DNA from 3 places in the Enterobacter cloacae complex sp. HYC080_NIDB genome. Region 2 is predicted to be linked to each of the others. Evidence: predicted binding sites of a transcription regulator. Region 2 holds the regulator's gene; each other region holds the start of a gene.
The links. The regulator CRP, encoded in region 2, controls carbon source genes, mostly activating them, when cyclic AMP is high. The targets are predictions, from matches to a motif close to ATGTGANNNNNNTCACAT.
Positions count from the first base shown of each region.

Region 1: a site for CRP is predicted at 3,407-3,424, ahead of O1723_RS14565 (ABC-F family ATPase). Genes of this name have one in related genera too.
Region 3: a site for CRP is predicted at 4,237-4,254, ahead of O1723_RS07185 (CidA/LrgA family protein). Genes of this name have one in related genera too.

Region 1 is NZ_CP114212.1:3,062,299-3,068,933, forward strand. Features, by position in the region: gene O1723_RS14560 (glycoside hydrolase family 31 protein) at 1-1,615, shown strand, start outside; gene O1723_RS14565 (ABC-F family ATPase) at 1,706-3,301, opposite strand; gene ldtB (L,D-transpeptidase) at 3,524-4,444, shown strand; gene O1723_RS14575 (GntR family transcriptional regulator) at 4,486-5,202, opposite strand; gene O1723_RS14580 (PTS sugar transporter subunit IIC) at 5,218-6,540, opposite strand; gene O1723_RS14585 (glycoside hydrolase family 1 protein) at 6,592-6,635, opposite strand, start outside.
Region 2 is NZ_CP114212.1:404,626-411,260, reverse strand. Features, by position in the region: gene O1723_RS01830 (phosphoribulokinase) at 1-763, shown strand, start outside; gene O1723_RS01825 (OsmC family protein) at 850-1,254, opposite strand; gene crp (cAMP-activated global transcriptional regulator CRP) at 1,566-2,198, shown strand; gene O1723_RS01815 (YccS/YhfK family putative transporter) at 2,256-4,343, shown strand; gene argD (bifunctional acetylornithine/succinyldiaminopimelate transaminase) at 4,340-5,560, opposite strand; gene pabA (aminodeoxychorismate synthase component 2) at 5,647-6,210, opposite strand; partial or broken gene O1723_RS01800 (putative adenosine monophosphate-protein transferase Fic) at 6,241-6,635, opposite strand, start outside.
Region 3 is NZ_CP114212.1:1,514,474-1,521,108, forward strand. Features, by position in the region: gene O1723_RS07165 (glutamine synthetase family protein) at 1-1,119, opposite strand, end outside; gene sanA (outer membrane permeability protein SanA) at 1,240-1,959, opposite strand; gene cdd (cytidine deaminase) at 2,087-2,971, opposite strand; gene O1723_RS07180 (CidB/LrgB family autolysis modulator) at 3,101-3,796, opposite strand; gene O1723_RS07185 (CidA/LrgA family protein) at 3,793-4,188, opposite strand; gene dusC (tRNA dihydrouridine(16) synthase DusC) at 4,357-5,289, shown strand; gene mdtQ (multidrug resistance outer membrane protein MdtQ) at 5,441-6,635, shown strand, end outside.

The DNA.
Region 1 (6,635 bases), 1.9 Mb from region 2:
AGCCTTCGTGCGTCTGACCGGGAAAACGCTGTTCGGACCGAAATGGAGCCTGGGCTACAGCGGCTCGACCATGCACTATACCGACGCGCCGGACGCGCAAAACCAGCTGATGAACTTTATCCGCCTGTGTGAAGAACACGCGATTCCATGCGACTCGTTCCAGCTCTCCTCAGGCTATACCTCCATTAACGGCAAGCGCTACGTCTTTAACTGGAACCATGACAAAGTGCCGCAGCCGAAGGTGATGAGCCAGGCGTTCCACGATGCCGGGTTAAAGCTGGCAGCCAACATCAAGCCTTGTCTGCTGCAGGATCATCCCCGCTATAACGAAGTGGCGGAACGTGGCCTGTTCATTCCCGACTCAGAAACTGATGCACCTGAACGTTCCAGCTTCTGGGATGACGAAGGATCACATCTCGATTTCACCAACCCGCAAACGGTGCAGTGGTGGCAGAACGGCGTGACCACGCAGCTGCTGGAGATGGGGATCGACTCGACCTGGAACGATAACAACGAATACGAAGTATGGGACGGGGAAGCACGCTGTTTTGGCTTCGGCAAAGAGATTGCCATCAAACACATTCGCCCGGTGATGCCGCTGCTGATGATGCGCGCCTCGCTGGAAGCGCAGCAGCGTTTCGCGCCGGAAAAACGTCCGTATCTCATTTCCCGCTCCGGCTGCGCCGGGATGCAGCGCTACGTCCAGACCTGGAGCGGCGATAACCGCACTCACTGGGATACCCTGCGCTATAACATCCGCATGGGGCTGGGCATGAGCCTCTCCGGGCTGTTCAACGTCGGCCACGACGTCGGCGGTTTCTCCGGCGACAAGCCAGACGCCGAGCTGTTCGTGCGCTGGGTGCAAAACGGCGTGATGCATCCGCGCTTTACCATTCACTCGTGGAACGATGACCACACGGTCAACGAGCCGTGGATGTACCCGGGCGTGACCCCCGCTATTCGCGGTGCGATTGAGCTGCGCTACCGTCTGCTGCCCTATCTCTACACCCTGCTCTGGCAGGCGCACGCCGACGACGAACCGATGCTGCGCGCGACCTTCCTCGACCACGAGCACGACGCGCGGACCTTCGAAGAGTGCGATGACTTCCTGCTGGGCCGCGACCTCCTTGTCGCCAGCGTCGTCGAGGCCGGGCAGCGTAAACGCCACGTCTGGCTGCCGGATAACGAAACCGGCTGGTACGATTTCTACACTCACGAATGGTTCGCTGGCGGACAAGCGATCGTCCTCGACGCGCCGCTGGAGAAACTGCCGCTGCTGGTGCGCGCCGGTGCCGGTCTGCCGCTCAGCGAGCGCATCCGTCACGTGAGCGCCGAAAAAGACGATACCCGCGAGCTGAAGCTGTTCCCGGTGAAAGGCGTCGGCACCACGTCCGGCCTGCTGTTTGAAGATGACGGCGAGTCCTGGGGCTACCAGAACGGCAATGCGCTGTGGGTGGCATGGGAAATGGTGTGCGACGGGGCAACCGTCAACCTGAACATCAGTGCACGCGGTGATTATCGTCCGGCGTGGAACGCGCTGAAGGTGTCGTTACCGGCGGGGGAAAAACGTAAGCTGCTGGTGAATGGTGAAGAAAGGTGTGATTGGGTGGTGTAGTGCGGCCTGATGCCCTCACCCTGACCCTCTCCCACAGGGAGAGGGAATGGAACGTAGGCCGGGTAAGGCGAAGCCGCCACCCGGCTTTTTTTAACTCTCGATACCTTTGCTGCGCAGGTAATCTTCGTAGTTACCGGTGAAGTCCACCACGCGCTCTGGCGTAATTTCGATCACGCGGGTCGCCAGCGAGCTGACGAATTCACGGTCGTGAGAAACGAAGATCAGCGTGCCCTGATACATCTCCAGCGCCATGTTCAGCGATTCGATAGATTCCATATCCAGGTGGTTAGTCGGTTCGTCCATTACCAGGATATTGGGTTTTTCCATCATCAGCTTGCCGAACAGCATGCGACCCTTTTCACCACCGGACAGCACTTTCGCCGGCTTTTTGATGTCGTCCTGACTGAACAGCAGACGACCCAGAATGCTACGCACCGCCTGCTCGTCGTCGCCTTCCTGCTTCCACTGGCTCATCCAGTCAAACACGGTCAGGTCGTTTTCGAACTCATATTCATGGTCCTGCGCGTAGTAACCAATCTGCGCATTTTCTGACCACTTCACGGTGCCGTTGTCCGGCTGCAGTTCACCAACCAGGGTTTTCAGCATGGTGGATTTACCCACGCCGTTGGCACCCAGAATGGCAATCTTCTCGCCCACTTCCAGCAGCAGGTTGAAGTTTTTAAACAGCGGACCTTCATCGAAGCCTTTGGTAAGGGCTTCCACTTCCAGCGCGTTACGGAACAGTTTCTTGTCCTGCTCGAAGCGGATGAACGGGTTCTGACGGCTGGAAGCTTTGACTTCTTCCAGCTTGATTTTGTCGATCTGACGGGCGCGGGACGTCGCCTGACGAGACTTAGAGGCGTTCGCGCTGAAGCGGCTGACGAAGGATTGCAGGTCCGCAATCTGCGCTTTCTTCTTGGCGTTGTCGGCCAGCAGGCGTTCACGCGCCTGGGTCGCAGCCGTCATGTATTCGTCGTAGTTGCCCGGGTACACGCGCAGCTCGCCGTAGTCCAGATCCGCCATGTGCGTACAGACCATGTTCAGGAAGTGACGGTCGTGCGAAATGATGATCATGGTGCTGTCGCGGTCGTTCAGCGTCTGCTCCAGCCAGCGGATGGTGTCGATGTCCAGGTTGTTCGTTGGTTCGTCGAGAAGCAGGATGTCCGGGTTAGAGAACAGCGCCTGCGCCAGCAGGACACGCAGCTTCCAGCCTGGCGCGACTTCACTCATCGGGCCGTAATGCTGTTCAACAGGAATGCCCACACCCAGCAGTAGCTCGCCCGCACGCGCTTCAGCTGAATAGCCATCCATCTCGCCGTAATGCGTTTCCAGTTCGGCCACTTTGTAGCCGTCCTCTTCGCTCATTTCAGCCAGGGCGTAAATGCGATCGCGCTCCTGCTTCACTTCCCACAGCTCCGCGTGCCCCATGATCACGGTGTCCAGCACGGTGAACTCTTCGAAGGCGAACTGATCCTGACGCAGCTTACCGATGCGCTCGTTCGGATCGAGCGACACGTTGCCAAGCGTCGGCTCCAGGTCGCCGCCGAGGATCTTCATAAAGGTGGATTTTCCGCTACCGTTGGCACCAATCAGGCCGTAACGGTTGCCGCCGCCAAATTTGACGGAAATGTTTTCGAACAGCGGCTTACTGCCAAACTGCATAGTGACGTTGCTGGTAACTAACACGGGGAGATTCCTGCGAAAAGTGTGATAAACACGGCATTATGCCACAATTCCGAATTGAGATCCCGTGTTGCGACAATCCACTAAACTTTAACAAAATCGAAAAAAATGTGATTTCGTACACATCTGAATTCCCTGCGAGCGGGAATGCACATATAATGCGCTCCCATCATAGATTCAGACTTATCAACTCATCGCCTGAATGGCTTAGATACCTCGCACAACATGAACATGAAATTAACAACGCTTTTTGCGGCGGCGTTAGCCGTAGTAGGTTTTTGTAAGACCGCGTCTGCGGTGACGTATCCCCTGCCGACAGACGGAAGCCGTCTGGTGGGCGAAAACCAGGTGGTGACGGTACCAGAAGGTAACTCTCAGCCGCTGGAGTATTTCGCCGCACAGTACCAGCTGGGCCTGTCCAACATGCTGGAAGCAAACCCGGGCGTTGACCCGTATCTGCCAAAAGCGGGTACCGTACTGAATATTCCTCAGCAGCTGATCCTGCCGGACACCGTTCATGAAGGTATCGTCATTAACAGCGCCGAAATGCGTCTGTATTACTACCCGAAAGGCACCAACACCGTTATCGTGCTGCCAATCGGTATCGGCCAGCTGGGTAAAGATACCCCAATGAACTGGACCACCAAAGTTGAGCGTAAGAAAGCGGGCCCAACCTGGACCCCTACCGCCAAAATGCACGCAGAATACATCGCTGCCGGCGAACCGCTGCCAGCCGTTGTGCCAGCCGGCCCGGATAACCCGATGGGTCTGTACGCGCTGTACATTGGCCGTCTGTACGCCATTCACGGCACCAACGCCAACTTCGGTATCGGCCTGCGCGTAAGCCACGGCTGCGTGCGTCTGCGTAACGACGACATCAAGTTCCTGTTCGAAAACGTGCCGGTCGGTACGCGCGTGCAGTTCATTAACGAACCGGTAAAAGCCACCACTGAGCCAGACGGTAGCCGTTACATTGAAGTGCACAACCCGCTGTCTACCAGCGAAGACCAGATCAACAACAACGAAGTCGTCCCTGTTACGCTGAACAGCGCGGTGCAGGCGGTGACCTCTCAGCCTGACGTGGAAACGACCATCGTTGACCAGGCCGTGCAGAACCGCTCCGGTATGCCGGTGCGTTTGAACTAATAACGAGCATTAAAAAAGCGGGCTTCGATGCCCGCTTTTTTTTACCCGTTATTCACGATAACTATCCCGCCGTGGTCGTACCGATAGTGGCAGTGGGCATATTCCAGCGGCGTGCCATCTTCCAGATAAATGACCTGCTCCACCTCCAGCACCGGATCGGTTTCCTCGCAGACCAGATGTTGCCTGTCCAGCGCATTGGGTTTTAGCGCCCGCACCACCCTGTATGACCCCATAATTTTCAGCCCCAGCGTCTCCTGAACATACTGAAACACCGAACCGTCAAGATGGCTTTTCGTCAGGCCGGGCACCAGGGTCATCGGCATTACCGTTGAATCCAGCGACATCGGTTCACCGTTTAATAAACGCAGGCGAATAAAATCATAGACCGGCGCATCGGCATTAATCATCAGCGACGCCTGCTCTTTCTCGTTCGGGAAGCGCAGTTCAAAATGCACCACCTGGCTCGTGACCGTACCCAGATGTTCCCAGGTTTTGGTGGCACCAAAATAGTCGCTGCCGGAGAGATCCCACTGGGAAAGCTGAAGGAAGTTTTTGCGGATAAAGGTGCCCTGCCCCTGACGGGTATAAACCAGACCTTCGACAATCAGCTGGCGCATCGCCTGCTGGATGGTCATCCGGCTGGTGCTGAACTCCGCCGCCAGCGCAAACTGGTCCGGAAGTGGTTCATTGGCGGCGTACTGCTGGCTGATAATGCGTTTTTTAATTTCCCGCGCTATGGTGATGTACTTCGCCGCCATCGTCCTTCCTTTCAGTTAGTTTTCTATCCCGCTGTTTTTCAACGCCACTCGCTCGGCAATCTTGAGGAAAGGCAGGTAGAAGAATACACCAAAAACAATGATTGCCAACTGCACCACCACCGCCCGCCAGTCCCCTGCCGTGGCCAGCCAGGCGCTCAGAATCGGCGGCGTGGTCCACGGGATCATCACCACGCAGCGCGACATTAACCCCAGCGTAGTGCAGAGCCAGGCAACGTAAATGCCAATCGCGGGCAACAGCACAAACGGGATCATCAGCGGCAGGTTAAAGACAATCGGCAGGCCAAAAATCACCGGCTCGTTGATGTTGAATAAACCGGGCGCCAGCGACAGGCGCGCCACCTGCTTCGCCGACTTCTGCCGGGAGAAGATAAAGATGGCGATCAGCAGCGAAATGGTGCTGCCCGTCCCGCCCACCATGCCAAACGTCGGCACGAAGATGTTGTTGATGATATGCGGGATGGGCTGGCCATTGGCAAAGGCCAGCATGTTCTCGTTGGTGTTGATCAGCAGGAACGGTTCCAGTACCACGCTGTTGACCACCGACTGATGAATCCCGAGCGTGAACAGGAAGTTACCGAAGCTGTAGATAAAAATCGTTCCCGGCAGGCTGGTGTTGATCAGCCGCAGCGGCTGCTGGATAAAGGTCGTGATGAGATGGATCAGGTCCGTGTGCAGCACGTTTGCCAGCAGTGCTGCCAGCACGGCAAATACTGACAATGTCAGAATGGTTGGGATCAGCGCGGTAAAGGATTTACTCACCGCCGGAGGCACATTTTCCCCCAGCGAAATGTGCAGCGCCTTGAGCCGCGAAATGGCAATAAACAGCTCCGTTGAGAGTAGCCCGATCAGCACTCCAGCAAAAATCCCGGTAGAGCCGATATTGGCGAACGTCAGTACCTGAGTGACGTTCACCGTGGTCTCACTGCCGACGGGCGTCAACTGCAGGCGCATCGGCATCATGATGATAAAACTGCTGACGGCGATAACCACTGCCGAGACCGGATTGTCGAAATCTTTATTGCGCGCCAGCGACCAGGCAATCATCGGGGCCAGCAGCAGCGCGGCGATATTCAGCGTGCCGTTGATTATCGCCTCCCCCCAGACCTTAAACTGCGTGAGCGTGTCGCCGTCAAAAATCCACGGGAACACCACGTTGTTCACCAGCACCGCCAGACCGGCGAGGATGAAAATCGGCATCACCGTGGCGAAGGCATCGCGCAGGGAGCGCAGGTGCACCTGGTTTGCCAGGCGCGCCGAGAACTCAACAAATTTATCGACAAAGGACTGCATATGCGGTGTGATTTTTGTTTCAGACATAGCGGATAGTTCCCATCAATCAGTCACAAAAACGGCCCGGCAGCGTACGGCTTACATCTCGCGTCCGTTGGTATGAATGACCTGTTTCAGCCAGG
Region 2 (6,635 bases):
GGCGGAGGTCGAAGGCGACAGTTTTCACCGCTATACGCGACCTGAAATGGACATGGCGATCCGTAAGGCGCGCGATCTGGGTAAACACATCAGCTATTTCGGTCCCGAAGCCAATGACTTTGGCCTCCTTGAGCAAACCTTCCTGGAGTACGGTCAGAGCGGCAAAGGGCAATCGCGTAAGTATCTGCATACCTATGATGAAGCTGTGCCGTGGAATCAGGTGCCGGGCACCTTTACCCCCTGGCAGCCGCTGCCGGAACCCACCGATGTGCTGTTTTATGAGGGATTACACGGCGGCGTAGTCACCCCACAGCATGACGTGGCGCGTCATGTGGATCTGCTGGTTGGCGTGGTGCCTATCGTGAACCTGGAGTGGATCCAGAAGCTGACGCGCGACATGAGCGAGCGCGGCCATTCGCGCGAAGCGGTGATGGATTCGGTGGTGCGCTCCATGGAAGACTACATCAACTACCTCACGCCACAGTTCTCCCGCACGCACATTAACTTCCAGCGCGTGCCGACGGTGGACACCTCTAACCCGTTCGCGGCGAAAACCATCCCGTCGCTGGACGAGAGCTTTGTGGTGATCCACTTCCGCAATCTCGAAGGCATTGATTATCCCTGGCTGCTGGCGATGCTGCAGGGCTCGTTTATTTCGCACATGAATACGTTAGTGGTACCAGGCGGAAAAATGGGGCTGGCGATGGAGCTCATCATGACGCCGCTGGTGGAGCGGTTGATGGAAGGGAAGCAGATTGCGTGAGTTGTTCTGCCCGGTGGCGCTGCGCTTACCGGGCCTACGTTCATGCTTTTGTAGGGCGGGTCAGCGAAGCGCCACCCGCCAAAAGATTAAGCCTCGATCACTTCATACGAATGCGTGATTTTTACCGCTTTCTCCAGCATTAACGCCACAGAGCAGTATTTTTCCGCAGACAGATCCACCGCACGCGAAACCGCCGCGTCTTTAAGCGCTTTACCGGTGACCACAAAGTGCAGATTAATGTGGGTGAACAGGCGTGGCGCCTCTTCGCGACGTTCTGAGGTGAGTTTAACCTCGCAATCCGTCACGTCATGACGACCTTTTTGCAGAATCGACACCACGTCAATCGCGCTGCATCCACCCGCCGCCATCAGCACCATTTCCATTGGGCTGGGGGCTTTATCGCCGGAGTTACCGTCCATCAAAATCTGGTGCCCTGACGCGGATTCGCCCAGGAACGTTAAACCTTCAACCCATTTCACGCGCGCTTGCATATTCTTTAACTCCAACGTTGCATTTTCGGTGACAGATTACGCGTGCGTTACATTTCTCGCAACGGAAGGCGACCTGCATCATGCTGAAGCGAGACACCAGGAGACACGCGGCGAAAGCTATGCTAAAACACTCAGGATGCTACAGTAATACATTGACGTTACACATGTATGCAGAGGACATCAAACTTTACTGGCTGCGAAACGTTACGACAGCCGACTTCCCAGGGTATGGGTAAGAATTCGATTGCAACCCCAGAGTCCGGATGCATCTGATGACTCTGGTGACAGCTTATAACAGAGGATAACAGCGCATGGTGCTTGGCAAACCGCAAACAGACCCGACTCTCGAATGGTTCTTGTCTCATTGCCACATTCATAAGTACCCATCGAAGAGCACGCTGATTCACCAGGGTGAAAAAGCGGAAACGTTGTATTACATCGTCAAAGGCTCGGTGGCAGTGCTGATCAAAGATGAGGAAGGGAAAGAGATGATCCTTTCTTATCTGAACCAGGGCGATTTTATCGGTGAACTGGGCCTGTTTGAAGAAGGCCAGGAACGTAGCGCCTGGGTTCGTGCAAAGACAGCATGTGAAGTGGCTGAAATTTCTTACAAGAAATTCCGTCAGTTGATTCAGGTAAACCCTGACATCCTGATGCGTCTTTCTTCCCAGATGGCGCGTCGTCTGCAGGTCACATCCGAGAAAGTGGGTAACCTCGCCTTCCTGGACGTCACCGGTCGTATCGCGCAGACCCTGCTGAACCTGGCGAAACAGCCAGACGCCATGACCCACCCGGACGGCATGCAAATTAAAATTACCCGTCAGGAAATTGGTCAGATCGTCGGTTGCTCCCGCGAAACGGTGGGTCGTATCCTGAAAATGCTGGAAGATCAGAACCTGATCTCTGCCCACGGTAAAACCATCGTGGTCTACGGAACGCGTTAATTCCGCTCAAACGGCGTGCCATCGCAAGGTGTCACGCCGTTTTTGTCTCTATTCCCCATGTGGCGCAGGCTGATCTATCACCCGGAAGTTAATTACGCACTGCGACAAACGCTGGTGTTGTGCCTTCCTGTGGCCGTGGGCCTGATTCTGGGACATCTCCAGCAGGGTCTGCTGTTTTCTCTCGTTCCCGCCTGCTGCAACATCGCAGGTCTGGACACGCCGCATAAACGCTTTTTCAAACGCCTGATCGTTGGCGGTTCGCTGTTTGCTGGCTGTAGCCTCGCCGTGCAGCTTTTACTGGCGCGCGATATTCCGCTGCCGCTGATCCTGACCGTACTGGCGATGAGCCTCGGTGTTACAGCAGAAATCAGTTCCCTGCACGCCCGCCTGCTTCCCGCTTCACTGATTGCCGCCATCTTCACCCTGAGCCTCGCCGGGAATATGCCGGTGTGGGAGCCGCTGCTGATCTACGCCCTCGGCACGCTGTGGTACGGGCTGTTTAACTGGTTCTGGTTCTGGCTGTGGCGGGAACAGCCGCTGCGTGAATCTCTGAGCCTGTTGTATGTGCAGCTTGCAGATTACTGCGAAGCCAAATACACCTTGCTGACCCAGCATACCGACCCGGAAAAATCCTTACCGCCGCTGCTGACGCGCCAGCAAAAGGTGGTGGATCTGATAAGCCAATGCTATCAGCAGTTGCATATGCTCGCCGCCAACAAGAATCACGAATATAAACGCCTGCTGCGTACTTTCCAGGTGGGGCTGGATCTGCAGGAGCATATCTCCGTGAGCCTTCATCACCCACAAGAGGTGCAAAAGCTGGTCGAGCGCAGCCACGCCGAGGCGGTGATCCGCTGGAATGCGCAGACCGTCTCCACGCGCCTGCGGGTGCTGGCGGACGACATTCTCTATCACCGCTACCCCACGCGCTTTAACATGGATAAACAGCTCGGCGCGCTGGAGAAAATTGCTCGTCAGCATCCGGATAACCCGGTCGGCCAGTTTGCCGCCTGGCACTTCAGCCGCATTGCCCGCGTGCTGCGCACCCAGCGCCCGCTGTATCCCCGCGACCTGATGGCGGATAAGCAAAAACGTCTGCCGCTCCTGCCAGCACTCAGAAGCTATCTCTCTCTTAAGTCTTCTGCCCTGCGCAATGCCGCGCGGATTAGCGTTATGCTCAGTATCGCCAGTCTGATGGGCATGGCGCTGCATCTGCCGAAACCGTACTGGATCTTAATGACCGTGCTGTTTGTCACCCAGAACGGCTACGGCGCCACGCGGGTACGTATTCTGCATCGGGCAGGCGGCACGATGGCGGGGCTGATTATTGCGGGCGTAACGCTACACTTCCACGTTCCCGAGGGGTATACCCTGGCAGGGATGCTGGTGATTACGCTGGTGAGTTACCTGATTATCCGCAAAAACTACGGCTGGGCGATGGTGGGCTTTACGGTGACGGCGGTATATACCCTTCAGCTGCTTACGCTAAACGGGGAACAGTTTATCGTTGCCCGCCTGATCGATACGCTGATTGGCTGCCTGATCGCCTTTGGTGGCATGGTCTGGCTGTGGCCGCAGTGGCAAAGCGGATTGCTGCGCCAGAACGCCCACGACGCGCTGGAGGCTGACCAGCAGGCCATTCGTCTGATCCTGAGCGACGACCCGCAGCCCTCCCCGCTGGCGTATCAGCGGATGAAAGTTAATCAGGCGCACAACGCCCTGTTTAACTCGCTCAACCAGGCGATGCAGGAGCCAGGCTTTAACGCGCACTATCTGGCGGACATGAAGCTCTGGGTCACGCATAGCCAGTTTATCGTCGAGCATATTAACGCCATGACCACCCTGGCGCGCGAGCACACGATGCTGACGCCGGATCTGGCGCAGCGTTATTTGCAGTCGTGTGAAATCGCCCTGCAGAGGTGTCAGCAGCGTCTGGAGTATGACGCGCCGGGTGAGTCGGGGGATTCGAACATTCTGGAAGCGCCGGAAACGCTGACCCACGGGCCGATGAGCACCCTGGAGCAGCATTTGCAGCGCGTGCTGGGCCACCTGAACACCATGCACACCATTTCGTCGGTGGCATGGCGTCAGCGTCCTCATCATGGCATTTGGTTAACGCGCCGGTTAAAACGAACCGAGTATTAGCCTTTAACGATCTTCGCGACCGCTACGGCAAAGCGGGTTAACCCGTCTTCAATGTCTTTCTCTTCCACCACCAGCGAAGGTGCGAAACGCATCACGTCTGGCCCCGCATTCAGCACCATTACCCCTTCGTGGGCGGCAGCATGCAGAAAATCGCGGGCGCGGCCTTTGTACTGTGGCGTGAGCTCGGCACCCATCAGCAGACCCATGCCACGGATTTCGCTGAACACATCATACTGGTCATTGATCTTTTGCAGATGTTTTACGAACAGCTCACGCTTCGCATTCACGCCGTTCAGCACTTCCGGGGTATTGATGGTATCAAATGCCGCACCCGCCACGGCGCTCGCCAGCGGGTTACCGCCATAGGTTGAGCCGTGCGAACCGACATGAAACGCAGAGGCGATCTCCTGAGTCGTCAGCACCGCACTCACCGGGAAACCACCGCCGAGCGCTTTGGCACTGGTCAAAATATCCGGCGTCACGCCGTAGTGCATATAAGCGAACAGATCGCCGGTACGTCCCATTCCGCACTGCACTTCATCAAACACCAGCAGCGCCTGATGCTCATCACACAGCGCGCGCAGCCCTTGCAGGAATTCCGGGGTGGCCGCCGTCACGCCGCCTTCGCCCTGAATTGGCTCCACGACTACCGCACAGGTGTGGTCGTCCATCACCGCTTTCACCGCATGCAGATCGTTAAACGGCACATGGATGATGTCGGCCGGTTTTGGGCCAAAGCCGTCGGAATACTTCGGCTGGCCGCCGACGGAGACGGTAAAGAACGAGCGCCCGTGGAAGGCGTTGTGGAAGGCGATGATTTTGGTTTTGTACGGGCTGTGACGTGTCGTCGCGTAATAACGCGCCAGCTTAAAGGCGGTTTCGTTGGCTTCGGTGCCGGAGTTCATAAACAGCACACGCTCGGCAAACGTGGCATCAATGATTTTGCGGCCCAGACGCAGCGCCGGCTCGTTGGTGAATACGTTACTGGTGTGCCACAGGGTTTCGCCCTGGGTTTTCAGCGCCTCCACCAGCGCAGGATGGCAATGACCCAGCGCCGTGACCGCAATACCGCCCGCGAAATCCACATACTCTTTTCCCTGCTGATCCCAGACGCGGCTGCCTTTCCCCTTAACCGGGATAAACTCAGTCGGTGCATAAATCGGCAGAATCACTTCATCGAATGTTGCGCGGGTAATTGCTGGTTGTTCAGTTGCCATGTCATGCCCATCCATTTTATGTCACATTGATTGTGAAAATATAATCACAAAATATGCATAAAAAATCACAGCAAGGCAACAGATATTCAGCGATGGAAGAAATTAGCCAGCAGGTCATGCCCTTGCTCGCTAAGGATACTTTCCGGATGGAATTGCACGCCCTCAAGATCCCACTCGCGGTGGCGAATCCCCATGATCTCCTGCGTATCGCTCCAGGCGGTCACCTCAAAGCAGTCTGGCAGCGTCGGCGGGTCAATCATCAGCGAATGGTAGCGCGTCACGGTTAAGGGATTATTGAGCCCCGTGAATACCCCGGTACTGGTATGCGTGACCGGCGACGTTTTTCCGTGCATCACTTTCGCGGCACGCACGATGGTGGCGCCGAATACCTGGGCAATGGCCTGATGGCCCAGGCAGACGCCCAGAATGGGCAGCTTGCCAGCATAGTGCCGGATAACATCCAGAGACACGCCCGATTCCGACGGCGTGCAGGGGCCGGGTGAAATCACAATTTTCTGCGGAGCCAGCGTCGCAATATCGGTCAGAGTCACGTCATCGTTACGGCGGACAACCACCTCAGCTCCCAGCTCACAAAAATACTGGTAAAGGTTCCAGGTGAAGGAATCGTAGTTATCAATCAGCAGAATCATGGCGGCTCCCGAAAAAAATGCCGCCCTATTCTACTCAGATTCCCGCGCTTCGCTCACTACTTTGGCAAAGACAGCGTTCAGCGCAGTCAAATCGCCCGTGGCGCCGCTTCGGTTCGCCGCCACCCACTGCTCGGGATCGATACCCCGCCAGTCCAGCATATACCCGGCATGAATGGCCAACTGCTCAAAGAAGACCCGTTGGGCAATACCATTGCCGCTCATAAAAGGATGCAGCATATTGATTTCACAGTAGTAGTGACTAACTCTGTTCACAAAGGTTTCTTTCTGAAGACCCACCAGATACTTTTCGCTTTCCAGGTCCGCCATCAATTCATTGCCCATCTTCTCGATGTACTCGAAGTGGCAGAAAGGAATGTCACCTTTAAAAATATCGTCGGTACGGTATTCGCCCGCCCGCTTCAGCT
Region 3 (6,635 bases), 1.1 Mb from region 2:
AGCTCCGGCCAGTCGGTACTCAATACGACGGTTGCTGTCATCCGAGCAGGGAATACGCAATGCGGCGGAGCGGGTGTTATAGCCCCAGGAGTTAAAGACGGGTTCCGTCAGGTTTTTACGCAGGCGGCGAAACGCATTGACACCAGGCGCCAGAATGGCAATGGAGGCGGGCATTAGCGCCAGCTGACCTGCGATACATAAACGCATCATGCTGTTAAGCGCATTCACTGGTGAAGCGAAGACGTTTTCGCCCCGACTATTGTTCAGGCTGAAATGAAAATGCAAACCGCTGCCGGACTGCTGGCTGAAAGGCTTGGCCATAAAATTGGCCTGCAGACCGTGCTTTTCAGCAACGTAGCGGGTCAGGCGGCGCAGGGCCAGTACGTTATCGCAGACCTCAACGACGCAGTGGCTATGCTTCAGGTTTAACTCGAACTGCCCGGACTCGGCTTCCGCGACGATCCCTGTCAGCGGGATGCGCTGAAGGTGTGCCAGCTGTTCCAGTTCGTCAAACAGCGCCGTATGTTCTGCCGAAGTATCCATATGAAAGCAGCCCTGATTCTGCGGCTCATGAGTATCCTGCCCCGTCAGGTAGAACTCAATTTCCGGGGCAATCACCGGGAACAGCCCGTGCTGGTGGAAGCGGGCCAGCACGATCTGCAGTATCACGCGCGGCTCAAGCGGGCAGGGGGCGTCGTCGCTGTCTTTCATCGTCAGCAGGATCTGCGCGTTGTGCTGCGGATCTTGTGCTGAGGGGCGCAGGGAACCGGCGACAGGAATGCAGAGTCGATCCGGTTCATCATTCAGCAGGGCGGCTATTTTCCCTTTCTGATCCATCGAGTAGACAGAGAGGGGAAAGTAGCAGCCTTTTTCCAGATTCAACATGCTCTCTACCGAGAGACGCTTGCCGCGCATAATGCCGTTGATATCGTTGAGGTAAACGTCAACATGTTTTGTCTGCGGGTAACGCTCCAGATAATCCGCCACTTCCACGGAAATGTTGTGCTGCAGGGCATCAATTTTTTCATCAAGCCACAGACCTGAGTTGAGTGCGCCGGGGAGTGATAAACCGGGAAAGCTAAAATACGGACGGATACTTTTGAGGAAAAACGCATTCATTATCGAGTTCATAGTCATTCTTCAATGAAGCCGTAGCGGTAGTGAACTCAGCTTAAATGGGGCGGCGTAAACGGGGGATAAAAAGCAGCAGGCCCGGCGTAAAGAAAGTATAAAGGCGGGCTATTTTTTCTCTTTCTTCTGCATATCAAGCAGTTGCTCCGGCGTCACAGCCGGGTAACCCTGCGCGTCTTCCGGTACTTCATGCATCGCCGGAATCGGCACCAGCGGGCCTAAAAAGCGCGGTTCACGTTTGAAAATGTAGAGGTCCGCCAGCGCGCCAAAACGCGCGCCAAATTCGCGCACGCGCACGCTCAGCATATCTTTAGGCGACGGCACCGCGTAGCACTGCGCCTGAATACCCATATGCAGCGCAATAAACAGCGCGCGCTCGCAGTGGAAACGCTGGGTGATGATGATGAAGTCGTTGGTGTCGAACACTTTGCGGGTGCGCACGATGGAGTCGAGGGTGCGGAAGCCTGCGTAGTCGAGCACGATGTCGGCAGGATCCACGCCTGCGGCAATCAGGTCCTTACGCATCGTCACCGGTTCGTTATAGCTTTGCAGCGCGTTATCACCGCTTAACAGCAGATAGTTCACCTTGCCGCTGTTGTAAGCGTTCAGCGCGCCCTGAATTCGGTAACGATAATACTGGTTGATCACCCCGGTTCGGTAATACTTGGCGGTGCCGAGTACCACGCCCACCTGGCGATAGGGCAGGTCCTGCAGGTCATCAAAGATGTAAGGGGCGGTTTTCCAGCTCATCCAGCGGTCGAGACCCAGCACGATCAACAGCAGTATGCCGACCAGGACAGACAGGCTGTAAAAAACGCGCTTTAACATGGAGATGGCTCGTTCGTGGATGAAAGTTCACTCAGGCTACTTTACCCGTCTGGTTAGCGCAAGAAACAGCGACTCAACTGAGGGGTTTTTCAGCAATGTGGCGGACATTTCAGTCCGCCGGAAGGATTTATGCCAGCAGTACGCGGTCGATCGTCGTGCAGCCTAACGCCTTGAGCGTCGCAGCGGTGGCATCCCACTGAATCAGTGGCGCATCGGCCTTTTCGGCCAGAATTGCGCGCTGAATGTCGGGGTAGTCGTAGCCGTTCAGGCTCAGCAGGTTGAGCGCACCCTGCAGCGGCGGCAGCGTTGGGTTAAACGCGGCGTTTTCCGCATAGCTGCCGGTGAAGATACGGCCATCGCGGCACTGCAGCGCCACGCCGCTTGGGGCGTTACTGTACGGAGTGTGGCTCTTGTTAGCCGCACGAATGGCCGCTTCGCTAAGGTCATCGCCGGACAGGGCGAAACCATGATCCTGCTCGTCCATCAGCAGCGTTTTAATGTCCAGATCTTTCGGGCCGAAGGCATCCGGCAGGTAATCGCCCAGCGTGTGTGGCGCACGTCCCGGCAGGTTGATGCGCAGTTGCAGCCCGCTGTTCAGCTCGTTCATAAACTGACGGCAGTGTCCGCACGGCGTGTAGTTCACGGTGATGGCGCTCAGGGCCTTTTCACCGCGCAACCAGGCGTGACTGATAGCGCTTTGCTCCGCATGAACGGTTTGCTGCATGGTTGCGCCCAGGAACTCCATGTTTCCACCGAAGTACCAGGTTCCGCTGACGCCGCGCGCAATAGCGCCGACGTTGAAGTGGGAGAGATCGGCACGCGCGCAGGCGGCAGCCAGGGGCAGCAGTGCGAAAGCCAGCGCGTCTTCATCCAGTCCCGCTGCTTGTTTCAGCATGGTGACCTGCTCTGCCGTCAGCAGGGCGGGGAAATGTGCATCTGCCAGGACGGGAGCAAGGGCTGATTGCAAATTCTCTGCAAGCTGAGCGAAGGCAGCTTGAAAACGTGGGTGCATGGCGTTTGCCTCATAAAGGTTAATGGATCGGTAGTTTACGGAGCCGCTGGGGCTTTATATGTGATCCACTTCTCATTATGTATGCAACTTATGAAATCAAAATGAAATTTGCGCGACGCATCGCAAATTTTAGCCCATCACCGCCAGAATCAATGGGAAAATAAACGGGGCGAGCAGGGAGGTGATAATCCCGCAGATCACCAGCGCCAGGGAGCTAAAAGCCCCTTCCTGATAGTCCAGCTCCGCGCAGCGGGCGGTACCCAGGGCGTGCGAGGCGGTGCCCATCGACAATCCCCGCGCCGCTTTAGTATGGATCCGCATCGCGTTCAGGAGGGTGTGACCAAACACCGCGCCGAGAATACCGACGAAAATGACGCACATCGCGCTGATGGCCGGGATCCCGCCGAGGCTGCCGCCTACCGCCATTGCGATAGGTGTGGTCACCGATTTAGGCAGAATAGAGGCCGCAATTTGTGGCGAAGCGCCCATCAATAGCGCCACCGACGTGCCGGTTATCATCGCCACCAGGCTGCCCACAAAACAGATAGTAATGATGGATTTCCAGCGGGCGCGGATCTGGTGCAACTGCTCATATAAAGGAAAGGCGAGGGCCACAACGGCGGGCTGCAACAGGTCGTTTAAAATTTTGCTGCCGGCAAAGTAACGTTCGTAAGGGATGCCGGTGAGCAGCAGGAAAGGAATAATTACCACCATCGCCACCAGCAGGGGGTTGAGCAGCGGCATTTTGAAGCGTGCGGCAAGTTTACGCGCGGCGAAGAAGACCAGCAGGGTTAACGGCAGAGACCACCAGATATTAGCCATCATTTTTTTGTTTTCTCCCCGATGACGTTACGTTCGCCATGTACCAGATGTGAACTCCAGCTCACGACAAGGAAAACCACCAGCGTGCTAACCGCGCAGGAGACCACAATCGGGCCGAACTGGGCTTTGAGCAAATCAAAATACTGCATGACCCCGACGCCGATGGGCACGAAAAGCAGCGCCATATAGCGGATGAGGACGAAACAGCCGGGGTTAACCCACTTTGCGGGCAGAATTTGCAGCGCCAGTAAAACAAAGAGGATCAGCATGCCGATAATGCTGCCAGGAATGGTGATAGGCAGCAGCGACGCGATAAAAATCCCGGCATACAGGCAGGCGTAAATCAGGACGAATGCGCGCAGATATTGCCAGATAATGTTCAATGATTTGCTCATGGTGATAGTCCTTGATGAAACGCATTCATCATACAATTAAACCTGAAAATGTGCCACGGATCACATCATGAATTTTGAGCATACCAGACATTCCGGAATGGAACGCCGGGCTTTCCACATACATACAGAGCAGCTACTATAGCGCGTCTTTTTTCACAGGTACTCAGAATGCGTGTTTTACTGGCCCCGATGGAAGGCGTGCTCGACTCTCTTGTGCGCGAGCTGCTTACCGAGGTGAACGATTACGATCTCTGCGTGACGGAGTTTTTGCGCGTGGTCGATATGTTGCTGCCAGAAAAGTCATTCTACCGTCTCTGTCCTGAACTGCACCGCCAGAGCCGGACCCCTTCCGGTACGCTGGTGCGGATCCAGCTGTTAGGCCAGTATCCTGAATGGCTGGCGGAAAACGCCGCCAGGGCCGTGGCGCTGGGTTCGTATGGCGTCGATCTCAACTGCGGTTGTCCGTCAAAGCTGGTCAACGGCAGCGGCGGCGGGGCAACGCTACTCAAGGATCCTGAGCTGATTTATCGCGGCGCAAAAGCCATGCGCGAGGCGGTACCCTCGCATCTGCCGGTCACCGTGAAAGTTCGTCTGGGCTGGGACAGCGGAGATAAGCAGTTTGAAATTGCCGATGCGGTGCAGCAGGCTGGTGCCACCGAGCTGGTGGTGCATGGCCGCACCAAGGAAGATGGTTATAAAGCTGAGCGGATTAACTGGCAGGCGATTGGCGAGATCCGCAAGCGGCTCACTATTCCGGTGATCGCTAACGGCGAAATCTGGGATTACGAAAGCGCACAGGCATGCCTGAAAGAGACGGGCTGCAATGCGGTGATGATTGGCCGCGGTGCGCTTAACGTGCCCAACCTCAGTCGCGTCGTGAAATATAACGAACCGCGTATGCCATGGGCTGACGTGGTGACGCTGCTGCAAAAATACAGCCGTCTGGAAAAGCAGGGTGATACCGGTTTGTATCACGTCGCGCGCATCAAGCAGTGGCTGAGCTATTTACGTAAAGAATACAGCGAAGCGCTGGGGTTATTTCAGGCGATCCGCACGCTCCAGACGTCGGCTGAAATTGCGCGGGTCATTCACTCAAAATAACTAGCGGTAATATTTAAATTTAAATAATTCACTGGGTGAATATTTTGCTGATTATGTAAATGTATAACAATTTGCGGATTGCCACGCGTTACTAAAAAACGGAAAGTCATCAAGCGTAAGTTGCGCCTTTATTTTTTGAGTGCATGGCGTAATGAAACGTTTTCTTATTTTATCTCTGAGTGCTCCCCTTGTTTTTATGCTGGCTGCGTGCGCACCGGAACATTCCACGGTAGCGCCAATAAAAACGCAGGCGACAGCTGCATCTGTAAATACCCGACTTAAACATGCGGACTGGCCGAAAAACGAATGGTGGAAAGAGTATAACGACCCGCAGCTGAATGCGCTTATTGCGAAAGCGATAGCGGATGCCCCGGATATGCAAATTGCCCGGCAACGTATTACGCTCGCGGAAGCACAGGCGAAGGCCGCTATTGCTGCCGATGGCCCACAACTGGATTTTTCTGCGGATGTTGAACGGCAGAAAATGTCGGCAGAAGGCCTGATGGGCCCGTTCGCGCTGACCGATCCGGCGGCGGGAACGACCGGCCCATGGTACACCAATGGCACTTTTGGCCTCACGGCGGGGTGGGATCTGGATCTGTGGGGGAAAAATCGCGCCCGGATTGCCGCGCGTATCGGTAAAGTGAATGCGCAAAAAGCGGAGCTGGAGCAGACTCGCCAGCTGCTTGCCAGCAGCGTTGCGCGCCTTTACTGGGCGTGGCAGACCCAGGCCGCTGCCGGAGATGTCCTTTCCCAAATTAAGCAGGAGCAGAAAAATATTATCGATGCCGATCGTGAACTGTATCAGCACGGTATTACCTCCTCGGTAGAGGGCGTCGAAACCGATATTTATGCCAGCAAAACGGATGAACAGTTAGCGGACGTGAAGGGCAAAATGAAGGCCATTGAGGCGCGACTGACTGCGTTGACCGGTACATCGGCCATAGCGCTTACGCGCCATGCGTTGCCTGCGACAGAAGCCTCGCTCCCTTCAACGCTGGGATATGAACTGCTGGCGCGCCGTCCGGATCTTCAGGAGGCGCACTGGTATATCGAAGCCTCCCTGAGCGAGGTGGAGGCCGCCAAAGCCGCGTTCTATCCTGACGTGAATCTGATGGCCTTCTTACAGCAGGATGCCCTGCACCTCAGCGATCTGTTCCGCTCCTCCGCTCAGCAGATGGGCGTGACCGCCGGTTTGACCCTGCCGATTTTCGACAGCGGCAGGCTGAACGCCAATCTGGATAGTGCCCAGGCGCAGAATAACCTCTCTGTCGCGAACTACAACAAAGCGGTGGTGGAGGCGGTGAATCAGGTGGCGCGTACGGCCAGCGAAGTCGAAACCCTGA